2 regions of the Streptomyces sp. TG1A-60 genome follow, and region 2 is predicted to be linked to the other one. Evidence: riboswitches for the same ligand, from Rfam matches in the RefSeq annotation. Region 2 holds a riboswitch; the other holds the start of a gene.

Region 1 (9,365 bases), 4.6 Mb from region 2:
AGCCGACGACGAGCCCGATGAAGGTCGCCACGACGCCTACGAGCAGCGTCTGCCGGGCGCCGACCAGCATCCGCGAGAACATGTCCCGGCCCAGGTGGTCGAGGCCGAGCCAGTTCCCACCGCGCGGCCCGACGAACTGGCCCTGGTTGACGAGGACTTCTCCGCGCCAGGTCAGTGCCGTCGGCGAATGGGGGGCGACCCAGGGGCCGATGACGGCGAGGAGCACGAAGGCGGCGATGATGCCGGCCCCGATGATCGCCATCTTGCTGGCCTTCAGCCGGCGGAAGGCCTCCCGCCACAGACTGGCGCCGGTCGTGGTCTCGTGCTGGGCGGTGAGCTCCGCGAGGCGCTGGATCTTCTCTGTCTTGGTGGTGCTCACGTCAGTGCACCCGCACTCTCGGGTCGATGAGGCTGTACGCCACGTCCACCAGCAGGTTGATCAGGACGTACGCGATCGCGATGAACATGATGAAGCCGACGAGCACCGGGTAGTCGCGGCCGTCGATCGCGGTCCGGATGAAGGAGCCGATGCCGCCGAAGGAGAAGACGGACTCGGTGAGCACCGCTCCGGACAGCAGCGAACCGGTGAGCAGGCCGACCGCGGTGACGACCGGCAGCATGGCGTTGCGCAGCACGTGCCGCCCACGCACCGTACGACGCCTGAGACCCTTGGACTCGGCCGTGCGGACGTAGTCCTCGCCCACCACCTCCAGGACGCTGGCGCGGGTCATGCGCACGATGACGGCGAGGGGGATGGAGGCCAGTGTGACGGCGGGCAGCACCAGATGGGAGATCGCGTCCCAGGAGGCGTCGAGCTCTCCGGTGAGGACGCCGTCCAGGACGGCGAAGCCGGTCACGCCGGTGGCGTCGATACCGGTGGACTGGCGGCCGTAGGTGGGGAAGAGGCCCAGTTCGACGGCGAAGATCCCCTTGAGGATGAGCGCGAGGAAGAAGACCGGGATGCAGATGCCGACGAGCGAACCCGAGACCGCGGTGACGTCCAGCCAGCCGCCCCGCTTGCGGGCGGCGAAGTAGCCGAGCGGAACACCGACCGCCACGGCGATGAGCATCGCGGCGACGGACAGTTCGACGGTGGCGGGGAAGCGCAGTGTGAACTCCTCCCACACCGGCTGTCCGGTCTGCACGGAGGTGCCCAGGTCGAGTTCGGCGATCCGCTTCAGGAAGCGCCAGTACTGGATGTGGAGGGGCTGGTCGAGCCCCAACGCACGGTTGATGCGTACCACTTCGGCCTCGGTGGCCCTCTCCCCCAGGATCGCTGAGGCGGGTCCGCCGGGCAGCCGGTTCAGCCAGAGGAACAGCAGAACCGACAGGCCGAGCAGGGTGGGAATGAGTTGGAGCAGTCTCCGTACGACGAGACGCAGCACCCCGCATGCCCCTTTCTTACGTGTGTGACCTCACAAACGGGTCCGCCCGGCCGCCGAGTTGCAGCAGCCGGGCGAACCCGTGCGATGCCTGTCCGATACCTACTTGAAGGAGACTTCCGCGAAGTTCTCCTGCGTCAGCGGGGAGACGTTCGGCGGGTTGACGTCCTTGGCGAACGCGATGGACGGCGGCGAGGAGGAGAGCGGGACACCCGGCAGGTAGTCCATGATGACCTCGTTGGCCTTCTTGTACGCCGCGGTGCGCTCGTCGGCGCTGCCCAGCTCCGAGCCGGCGTTCACCGCGTCGAAGAGCTCCTGGTTCTTGAAGCCCCACTGCTCGCCGTACTTGGCGAACCAGGTGCCGATGAAGTTGTAGCCGTCGTTGAAGTCACCGGTCCAGCCCAGCATGTGCAGGGCGCAGGAGCCGGACTCGGTGGCGTCCAGGTAGTCCGGGGCCCACTTCATGGCCTTCGGGGTGACCTTGACGCCGGCCTTCTCCAGGTCGGCCTTCATCAGCTCGAACAGGTCCTGCGGGGCGGGCATGTAGGGGCGGGTGACCTCGGTCGGGTAGCAGAACTCGATCTCCAGACCGCTCTCACCGGCGTCCTTGAGGAGTTCCCTGGCCTTGGCGGTGTCGTAGTCGTACGTCGTCACGTCGTCCGAGTAGCCGGCGACGGTGTCCGGCATGAACTGTGTGGCCACCTTGCCGCCCTCGGGCAGCTGGGTCTTGACCAGGTTCTCGCGGTCGATGGCGTGCGCGATGGCCTGGCGGACCTCCTTCTTCTTCAGCGCCGCGTTCTTCTCCTGGGTCATGCCGAGGTAGAAGAGGTTGAAGACGCCACGGACCGGGACCTGGAAGCCCTCGCCCTCCAGCGTCTTCACGTCGGCGGGCGCCACCAGGTCGTAGCCGTCGATGTCACCGGCCTGGAGCGCCTGGCGGCGGCCCTCCTCGGTGTCGATCGTACGGATGACCAGGTTCTTCACCTTGGCCTTGTCGCCCCAGTAGTCGTCGAAGCGCTCAAGGGAGACCTCCTTGTTGCCCTTGTTCCACTTCGTGATCTCGTACGGGCCGGTACCGGCGACCGTGCCGGCCTCCTGGCTGTACTTGGGGTACGTGATGGCGTCGCCCTTGGCGGTCGCCTCCTGCTTCTCGTACTCCGCGATGGCCTTCGGCGAGTGGATGGCGAGGGCCTGCAGGGAGAAGCCGCCCGGCAGGTTCGCGGAGGGCTCCTTGACCTCGATGACGGCGGTGTTCTCGTCCTTCGCGGTGCAGGACTCGTAGTTCGCCTCGGGCGTCTCCTCGTCCTCGTTCTTCGCGAAGCCGCCCATGATGGTCTGCCAGTAGTAGGAGACCGCGCTCGACTGGTAGGTGCCCGTCCAGTTGAACCAGTGGTCGTAGTTGGCGCATACGGCCTCGGCGTTGAACGTCTCGCCGTCGTGGAACTTCACGTTCTTGCGGAGGTTGAAGGTCCAGACCGTGCCCGCGTCGTTGCTCTCCCAGCTCTCGGCGAGGCCTCCGACGAGCTTGCTGCCGCCCGACTCGTGTTCGAGCAGCGCCTCGAATGCCTGGCGGGTGACCCGGAAGGTCTCGCCGTCGCTCGCGAGTGCCGGGTCCAGCGAGCCCGGGTCGCCGGGGGCACCGAACACGAACGTGTCCTTGCCGCCGTTCTCGTCTTCCTGGTCTCGCTCACTGGCACAGCCGGTGGCGATCAGACTGACCGCCACCGCGGCCGTGATCGCCCTGGCGGCACGGGATCTGAGTATGCGCATGGGGAGGCCACTCCGGGTTCCTCTGTGGGGAATGCACTGTTGACCGCGAGAACACTACAGACGCGATCGGCAACCTAGAACAGTCCGCATAGCGGTGATACATACCTGAGATCTGGACACTCGAAAAATCGGAAGCTTCCACCACATCAAGGATGCGTGCGGTTAACCCGCCTGATACAGATGAGAGTTCGCAGGCCGAAGGGCTGTGCCGCGGTTCAGTACACCTGCTCCGAGGACTGTACAGCGGTTCAGTACGCGCGGGGGGCGGCGGCTCCGGGCTGGTGACCGGGGGCCGGAGGGTAGCCGTAGCCGCCGACCGGGGCGGCGCCGACGGCGCCGTGGGCCTCGCGGTCGTAGAAGGGGCGGGCGGCGGCGCGCAGCCACATCGCGATCGGGTCGTACTCGTCGGACATGGCCACGGTGGAGACCGGCAGTCCGTCCGGAACGGCGCCGATGGACTGCTGCATCATCGCGCGCACCGAGTCGACGGCGGGCGGCGAGGTGTCGTACACGTCCAGGCCGATGGCCAGGTAGGGCGCGCCGAGCGCGGGCTGCACCCAGGCGCGGCGCAGCGAGCGCACGGCGGGGGTGCGGTGGGCGTTCTGCGTCAACAGGGCGTAGAACTGCGGGATCTCGATGGCCGGCTCGGACAGCCGCAGCGGGCCCGCGGGCTGCCGCTCCAGGCCCGTGGCGATCCGGCGCAGGTCGAGCCAGGGGACGCCGACGCCGCCGCCCGGCGCGTGCGGGTTCAGCCAGAGGCCGTAGTGGTCGGGGTAGAGGGTGCGGGCCACGTCCAGGCCGTCGACCACCTCGTAACTGCGGTTCCAGCCACTGGCGGAGAGCTCCTGGGCGGAGGTCACGCATGGGGCGTAGTTGAACCCGTCGACCTCCATGTTCCCGTACTGCGCGTCCGGCGAGCCGGCCTGGCCGTGCCAGAGCAGCATCCAGATCTGGCCGGAGGACGGGGTGGCGAGGGCACGCAGCAGCGCCTCGTAGGCGTCGTAACGCCCGGGCGTCACCTGGCGCAGCATGTGCTCGACCTGCCCGGTGGCGATGCCGCTGCCGCTCGCGCTCACGTTGGCCGCCCTTCGGTGTTGGACCCTGGTTATAGGAACCAGCTTAGGTGGTGTGCGGGTTGAGCCGGTCAGGGCTCGGGGTTGTGGTGCGTTGCCGGCCGCGGGCTCGTTGTGGCTGGTCGCGCCCACGCGGCGGAGCCACATGCCGATACGGCCCGCGCCCCTTCGGGGCTCGCTGGTCAGTAGCCCTGCTGGTAGAAGGGCCGTACCTTTTCGCGGAGCCAGTCGCCGACCGGGTCCTGGGCGACGTCGAGGAAGACCGTGTTGACCGGCCAGGGCACGGGTGCCTTGGTGAGGGCTCGGCCGAGGGCGGCCAGGATCAGGGTGCGGTCGGCCTCCCAGGAGACCGGTTCGACACCGATGAACAGCACGGGGTCGGCGGTCTCGACGGCGGCGAGGCAGCGGCGGGCGGAGAGGACGGCTCCGGCTCCGGCGAACTCGGCGGAGGCCGCCGCGAGGAAGTCCACCGGGTCGTCCTGCCAGTCGGGCTCGAACAGCCGTACCCGGGCGCCGCTCGCCGATCCGTCCAGCGGGGTCCGCCCGGCCCGGCACAGTTCGGCCACGGCGGGCGGCGGCAGCGGGATGCCCACGACACCGTCCGGGTTCAGCACGAGGCCGACCTGCGGGGGCAGGCCGCGCGCGAACTCGGCGGCCGGCGCGACCGTGAACGACATGTGGTCGCCGGCGACCTGGCGGAACTGCTCCTCGGAGCTGAAGACCGGCACATACGCCTGACCGCCGATGTCCATCGTGGGCAGATCGAGCTGACCGCTCTGCGGGCCGCCGCCCTCCGGCAGCGGCACCCACACGAAGCCGCGGGCCAGCACCTCCACGATCCGCGGCCCGGCGGAGGGCACCCCGAGGGACGCGGACAGCACCTCCTCCAGCTCGTTGCCGGGCCACCCGCCGTGCCCATGGGGGTGCGCCTGTGCCGGAAAGTCCGCCGGGAAGTCCATCTGCTGCCTACCGCTTTGCTCCGTGATGCTGTTGTCCCTGCACCTTAACGCCACCGGCTCCCCCGCGGGGCGCCCGGAACCGCGCGATCAGCCACGACGGGCCCGCGGCCGGCACCACAGAAGGGGCGCCGGGCTCTGGCCCTTCACCCCGCGAACTCGATCCGCTTCAGGACATCCGCCGCGGCCCGGTCGATCAGCACCGCCGAACCGCACCCCGGCGGAAGCCTGCCCTTCTCCACCGCCCGCAGCAACCGCGTCATGGCACCCCGATGGCGGGCGAACGCATAGCGCGACACGCCCCGCCCCCGCTCGCGCTGACCGTCCCGGGCCTGGTCGGCGGTGACATCGAGCAACAGCAGGTGCAGGGTGCCGCCCCGCCTCCCGGCCTCGCGCGCGAGCCAGCCCCGCACCCACGCCTGCGTCCCACAGTCGTGGACGACGATCCCCTGCCCGGAGCGCAGCGCCCGCCGCAGCCCCGCGTAGTGGGCGAGGCGCACGAAGGGCCGGTAGACCGCGTACGGCAGAGAGCCGGCGAAGCGCGCGTCGAAGCGGTCGCGGGTGTCCTGGGAGTCGATCCGGACGCCCGGTACCGCGCGCCGCATCAGCGTCGACTTCCCGCTGCCGGGCAGGCCCGTGACCACCACGAGGTCGTCCGGTCCGAAGGACAGCCCGTGGGGACTGCGCCCGGCACGCTCCCTGAGGTCGCGGACGACCGCCTTCGGGAAGGGGCCGCACGCCTCACCGGCCGGTGCGACGGGCGGCTCGGGCAGGGCGATGCCCGAGGTCGTCGCGTACGCCGTGGTCCTGTTCACCGTGATCGTCCTCCCCAGGGGATGGATGTCCCATCCCCACAGACTGTAAAGAGAAGGCAATGCCCGGTCCCTCCTGGTTCAGTCCCCGTCTTGCCACAAGAGTGCTACGGACCGCTGTGTCTCCCCCGTGGGGATTGTCCCCCACCTGTGAGAGATCCCCCTGCCGTGCCACGACGATGCGTGCGATGATGTGCGCGCCAACTGCATACCGGCCGCTTGAATCCGCGCGGGAGAGCTCCCAGCAGTCGTTCGCTGGGGCGCCGAAGGAGCAAGTCCCTCCCTTGAATCTCTCAGGCCCCGATACCGCGCGGGCGAGGCACATCTGAAAAGCGGGCCGCATCCCTCTTCCGCAGGGGGCGGCTCCACCCAAGGTGCAAGTCACGACCCCCCTCGCGCGCGGTCGTGGTGAACCTCTCAGGTTCCGATGACAGATGGGGAGGAACTGTCCTCGCCTGTCATGCCCTGGGAGCGGAACCGATGAGCAGTAGCCCCACCGCCGGATCGCGCCATACGGCGCTCGACGCCCTGCATCGCGCGCTCGGCGCGACGATGACCGACTTCGCGGGCTGGGACATGCCGCTGCGCTACGGCTCCGAGCGCGACGAGCACAACGCCGTACGCACGCAGGCCGGCCTCTTCGACCTCTCCCACATGGGCGAGATCACCGTCACCGGCCCGCAGGCCGCCGCCCTGCTGGACCACGCCCTCGTCGGCGACATCGGCGGCGTGAAGGCCGGCCGGGCCCGCTACACCATGATCTGCCGCGAGGACGGCGGCATCCTCGACGACCTGATCGTCTACCGGCCGGCGGCCACGGAGTACATGGTCGTCGCGAACGCCTCCAACGCCCAGGTGGTGCTGGACGCGCTGGTCGAGCGCTCCGCCGGGTTCGACGCCGAAGTGCGGGACGACCGGGACGCGTACGCGCTCCTCGCCGTCCAGGGCCCCGAGTCCGCCGGCATCCTGGCGTCCCTCACCGACGCCGACCTCGACGGTCTGAAGTACTACGCGGGCCTGCCCGGCACGGTCGCCAAGGTGCCCGCGCTGATCGCGCGCACCGGCTACACCGGCGAGGACGGCTTCGAACTGTTCGTGAAGCCGGAGCACGCCGTCGAGCTGTGGCAGGCGCTGACCGAGGCGGGCGAGGGCGTCGGCCTGGTGCCCTGCGGGCTGTCCTGCCGGGACACGCTGCGTCTGGAGGCGGGCATGCCGCTGTACGGGCACGAGCTGTCCACCGAGCTGACGCCCTTCGACGCCGGGCTCGGGCGGGTCGTGAAGTTCGGGAAGGAGGGCGACTTCGTCGGGCGTACGGCGCTCGCCGAGGCCGCCGCCAGGGCCGAGACCCACCCGCCGCGTGTCCTCGTCGGGCTGGTCGCCGAGGGCCGCCGGGTGCCGCGCGCCGGATACCCGGTCGTCGCCGACGGCAGGGTGATCGGCGAGGTCACCTCCGGCGCCCCCTCCCCGACGCTGGGCAGGCCGATCGCCATGGCGTACGTCGACGCCACGCACTCCGCGCCCGGCACCGCGGGCGTGGGCGTGGACATCCGGGGCAGCCACGAACCGTACGAGGTCGTGGCGCTGCCGTTCTACAAGCGGCAGAAGTGACACCGTCGTAGCGTTCAAAAGCGGCACCCGTGCGGACCCCGAGCGTGACACCGGGCACATCCGCCCTGCTCAACAGCGGTTTCAGCAGTCCCCCACTCATCACCACTCCCTCGCGTACAGGAGAATTCAGGCCATGAGCAACCCCCAGCAACTGCGCTACAGCAAGGAGCACGAGTGGCTGTCGGTCGCCGAGGACGGCGTCTCGACGGTCGGCATCACGGAGTTCGCGGCGAACGCGCTCGGCGATGTCGTCTACGCCCAGCTCCCCGAGGTGGGCTCCACGGTGACCGCGGGCGAGACCTGCGGCGAGCTGGAGTCCACCAAGTCGGTCAGCGACCTGTACTCGCCGGTCACCGGTGAGATCACCGAGATCAACGAGGACGTGGTCGGCGACCCGTCGCTGGTGAACACCGCCCCGTTCGAGGGTGGCTGGCTGTTCAAGGTGCGCGTCGCGGAGGAGCCGGACGATCTGCTCTCCGCCGACGAGTACGTCGCCCACACCGCCGGCTGAGAAGACGAGGTCGCACGCATGTCGCTTCTGAACACGCCCCTGCACGAGCTGGACCCGGAGGTCGCCGCCGCCGTCGACGCCGAGCTGCACCGCCAGCAGTCCACCCTGGAGATGATCGCCTCGGAGAACTTCGCTCCGCTCGCGGTCATGGAGGCCCAGGGCTCGGTCCTCACCAACAAGTACGCCGAGGGCTACCCCGGCCGCCGCTACTACGGCGGCTGCGAACACGTCGACGTGACCGAACAGATCGCGATCGACCGGCTCAAGGACCTGTTCGGCGCCGAGTACGCCAACGTCCAGCCCCACTCCGGCGCCTCCGCCAACCAGGCCGCCCTGTTCGCACTCGCCCAGCCCGGCGACACCATCCTCGGCCTGGACCTCGCCCACGGCGGACACCTCACCCACGGCATGCGGCTCAACTTCTCCGGCAAACAGTTCCACGTCGTCGCCTACCACGTGGACACCACCACCGGCCTCATCGACATGGCCGAGCTGGAGCGACTGGCGAAGGAGCACCGCCCGAAGGTGATCATCGCGGGCTGGTCGGCATACCCCCGGCAGCTGGACTTCGCCGCCTTCCGCCGCGTCGCCGACGAGGTCGGGGCCCACCTGTGGGTCGACATGGCGCACTTCGCCGGTCTCGTCGCCGCCGGACTGCACCCCAACCCGGTCCAGTACGCGGACGTGGTCACCTCCACCACCCACAAGACACTCGGCGGCCCGCGCGGCGGCATCATCCTCGCCAAGAAGGACTTCGCGAAGAAGCTCAACTCCTCCGTCTTCCCCGGCTTCCAGGGCGGCCCCCTGGAACACGTGATCGCCGCCAAAGCGGTCTCCTTCAAGGTCGCGGCCTCACAGGAGTTCAAGGAACGCCAGCACCGTACGGTCGAAGGCGCACGGATCCTCGCCGAACGCCTGACGGCCGCCGACGCCCGCGAAGCCGGCGTCAACGTCCTGTCCGGCGGCACGGACGTCCACCTCATCCTGGTCGACCTGCGCGACAGCGAACTGGACGGCCAACAGGCCGAGGACCGCCTCCACGAGGTCGGCATCACCGTCAACCGCAACGCCGTCCCCGACGACCCCCGCCCGCCGATGGTCACCTCCGGCCTGCGCATCGGCACACCCGCCCTCGCCACCCGCGGCTTCACCACCGAGGACTTCACCGAGGTCGCGGACGTCATCGCCGAGACCCTGAAGCCCTCCTACGACACCGAGGCACTCAGGGCCCGGGTCAAGGCCCTCGCCGACAA
Region 2 (9,365 bases):
GGGGCCTGTCCGGCATGCCGGTGGGGCCATTCGGTGGTAGTGGTCGCGACGTGCGACGATGTGCGGCATGCCGCAGCAGCCCCCCGTTCGGAGCACTGCCTCGCGCCCGGCGCGTCCGGACGCCTCCATGTCGCTGCTCACCAACGTCATGGACCACAGCCTCGACGACGGGTACGCGCAAGCCGCCGCCCGCAAGAAGGCCGCAGGCACCACCGGCATGCCGAAGACACTACGGGCCAAGCTGGGCCTCGCGGTCGGTCTCGTGTTCGCCGCCCTGGTGGTGACGGTGGGCGCGGCGCAGGCGCGGATAAGCGCTCCCGTGGTCGCCAAGGAGCGCGAGGAGCTCATCGACCGCATCCAGGAGGAGACCGCTGTCGCGAACGAGCTCGAAGGCTCCGTGGACCACCTCCGTGAGGAGGTGAGCGCACGGCAGCGGAAGGCTCTCAAGGACGACGGCGGCAGCGACGCGAACGATCTCGTGGGAGTTTTGGCGGGCGCCGTCGCGGTGCACGGCCCCGGCCTGAAGCTCGTCGTCAACGACTCCAAGGGCGCCGGCCAGGGCGGTGACGGCGACCCCCGTGAGGCGTCCGGGTTCTCGGACACCGGCCGGGTGCGTGACCGGGACATGCAGCGGGTCGTCAACGGGCTGTGGCAGTCGGGTGCCGAGGCCATCTCGATCAACGGGCAGCGGCTCACCGCGCTGTCGGCGATCCGGGCCGCGGGCGACGCGATACTGGTCGACAACAAGCCGCTGGCACCGCCCTACACGGTCCTCGCCGTGGGCGACGGGCAGCGGCTGAGCACCAGGTTCCAGAACAGCCCCGACGGGTTGTACCTGCATGCTCTCCAGGAGAACTTCGGCATCCGGACGGGCATCTCCGTCGAGGACGACATCAAGGTGCCGGCCGCGCCGAGCGTGATCGTACGAACCGCAGTACCCAGCACAGAGAAGGGCACATCGTGATCGCCGTACTGGGCCTCGTCCTCGGAGTCGTGGCCGGACTGTTGGTCCGGCCCGAGGTACCGGCGGTGGTCGAGCCGTACCTTCCCATCGCCGTGGTGGCGGCCCTGGACGCCGTCTTCGGTGGTCTGCGGGCGATGCTGGACGGCATCTTCGACGACAAGGTCTTCGTCGTGTCTTTCCTGTCGAACGTGGTCGTGGCCGCCCTGATCGTCTTCCTCGGCGACAAGTTGGGCGTCGGCGCGCAACTGTCCACGGGCGTCGTGGTCGTCCTTGGCATCCGCATCTTCTCCAATGCCGCGGCGATCCGCCGGCACGTGTTCCGGGCGTGAGGCCGATGAACGAGCGCGAAGAGACGCCGGAACCGAAGCTGGGTCAGGGCGGGGGACAGGAGGACACACCGACGGCACGGCTGCGCCGCGAACTCCCCCAGGAGGTGCCCTCCGAGGCCGCCGAGGAGCCCGGTGAGGCCCGGCCGGGGGAGAGGAACCAGCTGACCGGGCGGCAGCGGCTGGCCCAGGGGCTGTGGCCGCCGCGCTTCACCCGTGCCCAACTCATCGTCGCTCTCCTGCTGTTCGGCCTCGGCTTCGGGCTGGCCATCCAGGTGGCCTCCAACAACGACGACAGCGTGCTGCGGGGAGCACGCCAGGAAGACCTCGTACGCATCCTCGATGAACTGGATGACCGTACTCAGCGTCTGGAGGAGGAAAAGCAGGGTCTGGAGGATCAGCGCACCGAACTGGAGAACAGCTCGGACCAGGCCGAGGAGGCACGCAGGCAGACGGTGGAGAAGGAGAGGCAACTCGGCATTCTGGCGGGCACGGTGGCGGCGCAGGGACCCGGCATCACACTGACGATCAACGACACGAAGGGGACGGTCGAGGCGGACATGTTGCTCGACGCGATCCAGGAGCTGCGCGCGGCCGGCGCGGAGGCGATCCAGGTGAACGGCGTGCGGGTCGTCGCCGGCACCTATCTGACCGATTCCGGCGGGGGAATCAGCGTCGACGGGAACAAGATCACCCAGCCCTTTCGTTTCAAGGTCATCGGCAACCCGCAGGACCTCGAGCCCGCACTGAACATCCCCGGAGGCGTGGTGCAGAGACTGGAGAAGGAGCAGGCCACCGTGACCGTGCGGCGGGCGGAGAAGATCGTCGTGGACGCCTTGCGAGCGGCGAAGCGGCCTGACTACGCTCGGTCGTCCTCCCAGTGAACCGCGGGTGCATGGGGGCCGTCCGGCGAGGGCATGAGGTTGCGGGGGGTCGGCGCACCGAACGGGTGGTGCGTGGTGGAAACTGTCTGGTGGATACGGACGTTGTGAGGTTGTCCGGCTCGGCCGGTGTGTTCAGTCAGGGTTCGTCCTGCCCCACGGGCGGGTCTGTTTCGGTCAAGGGGAATCGCCCGTGAAGTTGTTTGCGAAGTTGTTCGGCAAGAGCGCGCGAGAGGACAGCGACAATGCGACCTCCCGCCATCGCGCGCAGCCTTCGGAAGCGGAGGGGCAGGGCGGTGAGCGCCCGCTGTTCCGGGACCAGGTCGCTGGTCCGGGAGGTGGCATTTCCGGAGGTCAGGGCGCGCCGTCTGTTGACCCTGCCCAGTCCGGCCGCATAGGTTTCGGGGAACCGTCAACCTCAAGTACGGGTGGAGAATTTACTTCCGACCCGTACGCGTCCCACGCCCCGGAGGGGCAGCCGCGGCAGGAGGATCCGTCGATGTCGGCCCTGGTGTGTACGAGGTGCGGTAACCGCAACGCGGAAAACAGCCGCTTCTGCTCGAACTGCGGTGCTCCGCTGCGGGCCGGCACGGCGGCCGAGCGTCCGTCCGAGACGACCTCCACGATCTCCATCTCCGGCCTTGAGGCCTATGACTCCGAGGTCACCGGCCAGACCCAGCTGCCGGCGCTCTCCCCCGAGGCTCAGGCCGCCGTGGACGCGCTGCCGCTCGGCTCGGCGCTCCTGGTCGTGCGTCGTGGTCCGAACGCTGGCAGTCGCTTCCTGCTGGACAGTGATCTGACCACGGCGGGCCGTCACCCGCAGAGCGACATCTTCCTGGACGACGTGACCGTGTCGCGTCGCCACGTGGAGTTCCGTCGCGGCCAGGACGGCTCGTTCACGGTCGCCGACGTCGGCAGCCTGAACGGGACGTACGTCAACCGTGAGCGGATCGACCAGGTCGCCCTGCACAACGGCGACGAAGTGCAGATCGGCAAGTACCGGCTGGTCTTCTACGCGAGCCAGCGAGGCTACTGACCCTCCCCCGGACTCCGTCCGGGGGAGGCCCCGAGGGAAGGTCCATGCTTCGAACAACGAGCGGTGGTGCCGACCACGGCGCCACCGCCGCGGACAGTGGCCTGATGAGCATCGGAGCGGTGCTGAACGCGCTGCGCGAGGAGTTCCCCGAAGTCACGATCTCCAAGATCCGTTTCCTGGAGTCGGAGGGGCTCGTCGAGCCACAGCGGGCCCCCTCGGGGTATCGCAAGTTCAGTGCCGACGACGTCGAGCGCCTCGGGCACGTCCTCAGGATGCAGCGGGACCACTACCTGCCGCTCAAGGTGATCCGTGAGTATCTGGAGGCGCTGGAACGGGGCGAGGACGTCCGTCTGCCGGCGGTGGGGCGCCAGCGTGACGCCGGTGACGGAGAGCGGCTGAGTGAACTCTTCGGGGAGCCCGAGGAGCCGACGGCCGCCCGGATCGGACGCACCGAACTTGTCGCCGGCGCCGGGATCGACGAGGAGCAGCTGGCCGAGTGGGAGTCGTACGGGCTCGTGACCCCGCTGCCGGACGGGTCGTACGACGCCGAGGCCCTCACTGTCGCCACGCTTGTGGTGGAACTGGGGCGGTTCGGTATCGAGCCCCGGCATCTGAGGGTGATGCGGGCAGCAGCCGACCGTGAGGCCGGACTCGTCGATCAGGTCGTGGCGCCTCTGCGCCGCCACCGCAATCCGCAGACCAGGGCGCATGCGGAGGACCGTACGAGGGAGCTGGCGGGGCTCACGGTCAAGCTGCACGCCACGCTCGTGCAGAGCGCGCTGGGGGTACGGCTCCGCTGAGGCGCGGTGTTCGCCTGTGGCGGATCGGCCGACCGATCTGTGCCCGACTACCCAAACATCCCGAGCACGGCCTAGGGTTGCTGTGTGAACGAGCTCGATGTCGTAGGTGTCCGGGTGGAAATGCCCTCCAACCAACCGATCGTGCTCCTGCGCGAAGTGGGAGGCGACCGTTACCTCCCCATCTGGATCGGGCCGGGGGAGGCGACGGCGATCGCTTTCGCCCAGCAGGGCATGGCGCCCGCGCGACCGCTGACCCATGACCTGTTCAAGGACGTGCTGGAGGCCGTCGGCCAGGAGCTCACGGAAGTGCGCATCACCGACCTGCGTGAGGGCGTGTTCTACGCGGAGCTGGTGTTCGCCAGCGGAGTCGAGGTGAGTGCCCGCCCCTCCGACGCCATAGCGCTGGCGCTGCGTACCGGGACGCCGATCTTCGGCAGTGACGGGGTGCTCGACGATGCGGGCATCGCGATCCCGGACGAGCAGGAGGACGAGGTGGAGAAGTTCCGCGAGTTCCTCGATCAGATCTCGCCCGAGGACTTCGGTACCAACAGCCAGTGAGGCCAAGGTCGCCGTCGCACGGCCGTTGTGCGCCGCGGCCGGGGCCGTGGCCCTGAGGCGGCCAGCGGGTGTGCGGGGCCGAGGAGGGCGCGGATCGGCGGTCTCTTCGGTTGTGGCTGGGCGCGGGGCGGCGAATTCGAGTCCTCGGCACTTGCCAAGGATCAGTGCGTTGTCAGACGGTTCCGGTCGAGCGCATTCGGCTAGCCTTTCCCCGCGGGAGGGCACGGGAAACCACTCTCAGGGTGATTATCACTCGGCGTGGCGAGTGCGGCGGTCGTTGACGCACCCCTGGTGGCTGCCTACCGTCGAGAAGGCAGGTCAAGGACGGAGGTCGGCGTGAGAAGCAGCGGCGACGGTACGGCTGGGGGTGCCCCCGGACGCAGGCTGGGGCAGAACGGCGGCCCGTACCCGCTTCACGACAGCGCGGCCGGTCATGTCCCGCAGCGGCCCATGGCAGTGCAGGACAGCGCGGCGGCCGAGTCCGAGCCGCACGAGAACGTCGGCTATCGCGGACCCACCGCGTGTGCCGCCGCAGGCATCACCTACCGGCAGCTCGACTACTGGGCCCGCACCGGCCTCGTGGAGCCGAGCGTGCGGCCTGCCCATGGCTCCGGGACACAGCGCCTCTACAGCTTCCGGGACGTTGTCGTCCTGAAGATCGTGAAACGGTTCCTCGACACGGGAGTGTCGCTGCAGAACATCCGCACCGCCGTTCAGCACCTGCGGGAGCGGGGCTTCAGCGATCTGGAGCGGATGACGCTGATGAGCGACGGGGCGACAGTCTACGAGTGCACCTCGCCCGACGAGGTCCACGCTCTCCTCCAAGGCGGCCAGGGGATTTTCGGGATCGCCGTTGGGGTGGTCTGGCGTGACGTGGAAAGCGCTCTCTCGCAGCTGCACGGAGAGCGGGTCGACACGGGAGAGACGCTGATGGGCAGCAATCCGGCGGACGAGCTGGCGCGGCGGCGCAACCGCGCAGTCTGAGGATCTCGGCCGTACAGGGGCATTGTCAGTGGCGTAGGGCAGCATCGGAGATGTGAGAACCGCGCCCACGATCCTGCATCTCGACATGGATGCCTTCTACGCCTCGGCGGAGCAGGCATCCAAGCCGAGTCTGCGCGGGAAGGCCGTGATCGTGGGCGGGCTCGGGCCACGAGGGGTGGTCGCGACCGCCTCGTACGAGGCGCGGGTCTTCGGGGTGCATTCGGCGATGCCCATGGCGCAGGCGCGCCGACTCGCGCCGAATGCCGCGTACCTCACGCCGCGCTTCACGTTCTACCGGACGATCAGCGATCAGGTCATGGGGTTGCTGCGCGCGCTGTCACCGCTGGTGGAGCCGTTGAGCCTGGACGAGGCGTTCGTGGACCTGGAGGCCGGGGGAGCGGCCTGGGACGACGAGTCGGCGCGGCTGGCGGGGGCGCGGTTGCGTGTGGACATACGGGCGGTGACCGGGCTGACGGGGTCCGTGGGGCTCGCGGCCTCCAAGATGATCGCGAAGATCGCGTCCGAGCAGGCCAAGCCGGATGGTCTCGTGCTGATCGAGCCCGGTTCGGAACGGGCGTTGTTGGGGCCGATGTCCGTGCGGATCCTGCCGGGGGTGGGTCCGGCGACCGGGGACCATCTGCGGCGGTCCGGGATCACCACGGTCGAGGAGATCGTGGAGGCGGGAGAGGACGAGGTCGTACGGCTGCTGGGGAAGGCACACGGGCACGGGCTGTACGCGATGGCGCTGGCGCGTGACGACCGGGCGGTGATGGCCGAGCGGGACACGAAGTCGGTGTCGGTGGAGGACACGTATGACGTGGACATCCATGACCGGGTGCGGGTCCGGATGGAGGTGCAGCGGCTGGCGGACCGGTGCGTGCGGCGGCTGAGGGGAGCCGGGCTGTCGGGGCGCACGATCGTGCTGAAGGTGCGGCGGTACGACTTTTCGACGCTGACCCGGTCCGAGACGCTGCGGGGACCTACGGACGACCCGGCCGTCGTGCGGGAGGCCGCAGCGCGGTTGCTGGGGAGCGTGGACACGACGGGTGGGGTGCGGTTGCTCGGAGTGGGGGTCAGCGGGCTCGCCGACTACACGCAGGAGGACCTGTTCGCCCAAGCGGCGGGGGAGTCGGATCTTGCGGAGGAGGAAGCGACGGCCGTGGCTGCTCAGGCGCCCGTGGCGGAGGAGAGCGCGGGTGGCGAGCGGCAGTGGAGAGCCGGTCATGACGTGAGGCATGTCGAGTACGGGCACGGGTGGGTGCAGGGCAGTGGACTCGGGCGGGTGACCGTACGGTTCGAGACGCCCGACGATGTGGAGCCCGGGTGGGTGCGGACGTTCAGGACGGACGATCCCGGGCTGGAACCGGCCGAGCCCCTGTCGCTGCGAGGTGGGGTGAGGGGCTGAGGCCGCTGGGGGGCGTCGCCGGTCGCCGTTGTGGTCGAGCTGCGTTGTGCGGGAGTGACGGAGAGCGGCGAGGCGGGGCGGCGGCCGACCACGCGAAGGACGACAGGGTCGGTCGCGAGCGGACGGGAGAGCGGGCGAGAGGGACCGAAGGGGGCGTGAGGACGCCGAGGCGAAGATCGTGGCGAGGTGGGGACGAGAGTGCCGGGGCGAAGGCAGCCGGAGCGAGGGGCGCGGCGAAGGAGTGATGGGGGTGGTCCTCGGTCGGCGGGGCGCAGGTCGGGTGTGGGTGAGAGGGCCGCGGGGTTCGGCGCGGGCGTCAGGGGTCGTCGTGGCCTGCTATGTGGCCGAAGTCGTGGTCCGGCGGGAGCGGTGGGGCAATGTCGAGGCCGTAGTGGTGGTAGAGCTGGAGTTCTTGTTCCGGGGAGAGGTGGCGGCCCACGCCGAAGTCGGGGGCGTCCTTGATGAGGGCGCGGTCGAAGGGGACGCGGAGGGAGCCTTCGACGAGTTCGCTGGGCTCCAGGGGGACGAACGCGTCGCGGCCGAAGAGACCCATGCGTATCGCGGCCCACTCGGGGAGGCCGGTCGCGTCGTCGAGATAGACCTCGTCGACGGTGCCGATCTTGGTGCCCTTGCGGTCGAACGCCTTGCGGCCGATCAGGTTGCGGGGATCGATGTCGGTCTGCACGGGCCCTCCAAGTGGTCGGAGAGGGGTCGCGAATCATCTCTCACCACTACGAAAAGGCACTTTCGAGAAGGCGGCCACTCGAAGACTCGTGCGTCGACCGCGCTGATACGCTGGCAGCGGCTGCTGACCCCGTGCGGGAGAGTCCTCCGGACACCATCCGGAGGCGCCGAAGGAGCAAATCCTCCCCGGAATCTCTCAGGCCCACGTACCGCACGGACGAGGTCACTCTGGAAAGCAGGGCGGGTGTCACGGCTTCCGCTCTCACCGACGGTGAAAACCGGGCCGTACCTGGACCGGTGAAGCTCTCAGGTCGAGATGACAGAGGGGGAGGCCGTACGGGCACCCGCGCCGTGGTGCCCCTCGAAGGTCGTGTCAGACCAGGAGGCCTCCGCAATGACCGCCCATCGCACTCCGCTCTCCGAACTCGAACAGGGAATCCCCTTCGAGCGGCGCCACATCGGCCCGGACATCGAGGCCCGGGCCAAGATGCTCGCCCACCTCGGATACGGCTCGCTCGACGAGCTGACAGCCGCCGCCGTCCCGGACGTGATCAAGAACGCCGAGGCGCTGGACCTGCCGGGCGCGCGCACCGAGGCCGAGGTTCTCGCCGAGCTGCGTTCGCTCGCCGATCGCAATCAGGTTCTCGGCTCGATGATCGGCCTCGGGTACCACGGGACGTTCACACCGCCCGTGATCCTGCGGAATGTCATGGAGAATCCGGCCTGGTACACGGCCTATACGCCGTATCAGCCGGAGATCTCCCAGGGGCGGCTCGAGGCGCTGCTCAACTTCCAGACGGTGGTCGCCGATCTCACCGGGCTGCCCACCTCAGGGGCCTCGCTGCTCGACGAGGGCACCGCCGCCGCCGAGGCCATGGCGTTGTCGCGGCGCATGGGGAAGAACAAGAAGGGGCTCTTCCTCGTCGACGCGGACGCGCTGCCGCAGACGATCGCCGTGATCGAGACCCGTGCCGAGCCGACCGGGGTCGAGGTCGTCGTCGCCGACCTCAGCGCCGGGATCCCGTCCGACATCGCCGAGCGCGAGATCAACGGTGTGCTGCTGCAGTACCCGGGCGCCTCCGGTGCCGTACGCGATCTCAAGCCGGTCATCGAGCAGGCGCACGAGCTCGGGGCGCTCGTCACCGTCGCCGCCGATCTGCTCGCCCTCACGCTGCTGGTCTCGCCCGGTGAGCTGGGCGCCGACATCGCGGTGGGGACCACCCAGCGGTTCGGTGTGCCGATGGGCTTCGGTGGGCCGCACGCGGGCTACATGGCCGTGCGGGAGAAGTTCGCGCGCAGTCTGCCCGGGCGGCTCGTAGGGGTTTCCGTGGACGCGGACGGGCACAAGGCGTACCGGCTCGCCCTGCAGACGCGGGAGCAGCACATCCGCCGGGAGAAGGCGACCAGCAACATCTGTACGGCCCAGGTGCTGCTCGCCGTGATGGCAGGCATGTACGCCGTGTACCACGGGCCGGAGGGGCTGCGGACCATCGCCCGGCGTACGCATCGGTACGCCTCGGTACTCGCCGCGGGGCTCGCGGCGGGCGGGGTCGAGGTCGTGCACGGGGCGTACTTCGACACGCTCACCGTGCGGGTACCGGGGCGGGCCGCGGAGGTCGTGGCCGCCGCTCGGGAACATGGCGTGAACCTGCACCTCGTGAACGCAGACCTGGTGTCGATCTCCTGCGACGAGACCACGACGCGGGCTCGGCTGGGCGCCGTGTGGA

The links. Region 2 has a riboswitch for glycine ahead of gcvP (aminomethyl-transferring glycine dehydrogenase). Riboswitches for the same ligand answer to the same signal wherever they lie in the genome.
Region 1: linked by a shared signal. The riboswitch ahead of gcvT (glycine cleavage system aminomethyltransferase GcvT) and the one ahead of gcvP (aminomethyl-transferring glycine dehydrogenase) in region 2 are both predicted to bind glycine.

Annotation. Positions count from the first base shown of each region.
Region 1 covers NZ_CP147520.1:2,427,817-2,437,181, forward strand. The annotation lists gene WBG99_RS09825 (ABC transporter permease) at 1-379, opposite strand, end outside; gene WBG99_RS09830 (ABC transporter permease) at 381-1,385, opposite strand; gene WBG99_RS09835 (ABC transporter substrate-binding protein) at 1,485-3,152, opposite strand; gene WBG99_RS09840 (enhanced serine sensitivity protein SseB C-terminal domain-containing protein) at 3,401-4,228, opposite strand; gene WBG99_RS09845 (enhanced serine sensitivity protein SseB) at 4,408-5,184, opposite strand; gene WBG99_RS09850 (AAA family ATPase) at 5,328-6,002, opposite strand; glycine riboswitch at 6,214-6,312, shown strand; gene gcvT (glycine cleavage system aminomethyltransferase GcvT) at 6,474-7,601, shown strand; gene gcvH (glycine cleavage system protein GcvH) at 7,735-8,112, shown strand; gene glyA (serine hydroxymethyltransferase) at 8,131-9,365, shown strand, end outside.
Region 2 covers NZ_CP147520.1:7,003,730-7,013,094, forward strand. The annotation lists gene WBG99_RS30695 (DUF881 domain-containing protein) at 59-964, shown strand; gene WBG99_RS30700 (small basic family protein) at 961-1,293, shown strand; gene WBG99_RS30705 (DUF881 domain-containing protein) at 1,299-2,174, shown strand; gene WBG99_RS30710 (FHA domain-containing protein) at 2,257-3,207, shown strand; gene WBG99_RS30715 (MerR family transcriptional regulator) at 3,252-4,007, shown strand; gene WBG99_RS30720 (bifunctional nuclease family protein) at 4,092-4,565, shown strand; gene WBG99_RS30725 (MerR family transcriptional regulator) at 4,902-5,549, shown strand; gene WBG99_RS30730 (DNA polymerase IV) at 5,602-6,954, shown strand; gene WBG99_RS30735 (PRC-barrel domain-containing protein) at 7,271-7,639, opposite strand; glycine riboswitch at 7,764-7,860, shown strand; gene gcvP (aminomethyl-transferring glycine dehydrogenase) at 8,033-9,365, shown strand, end outside.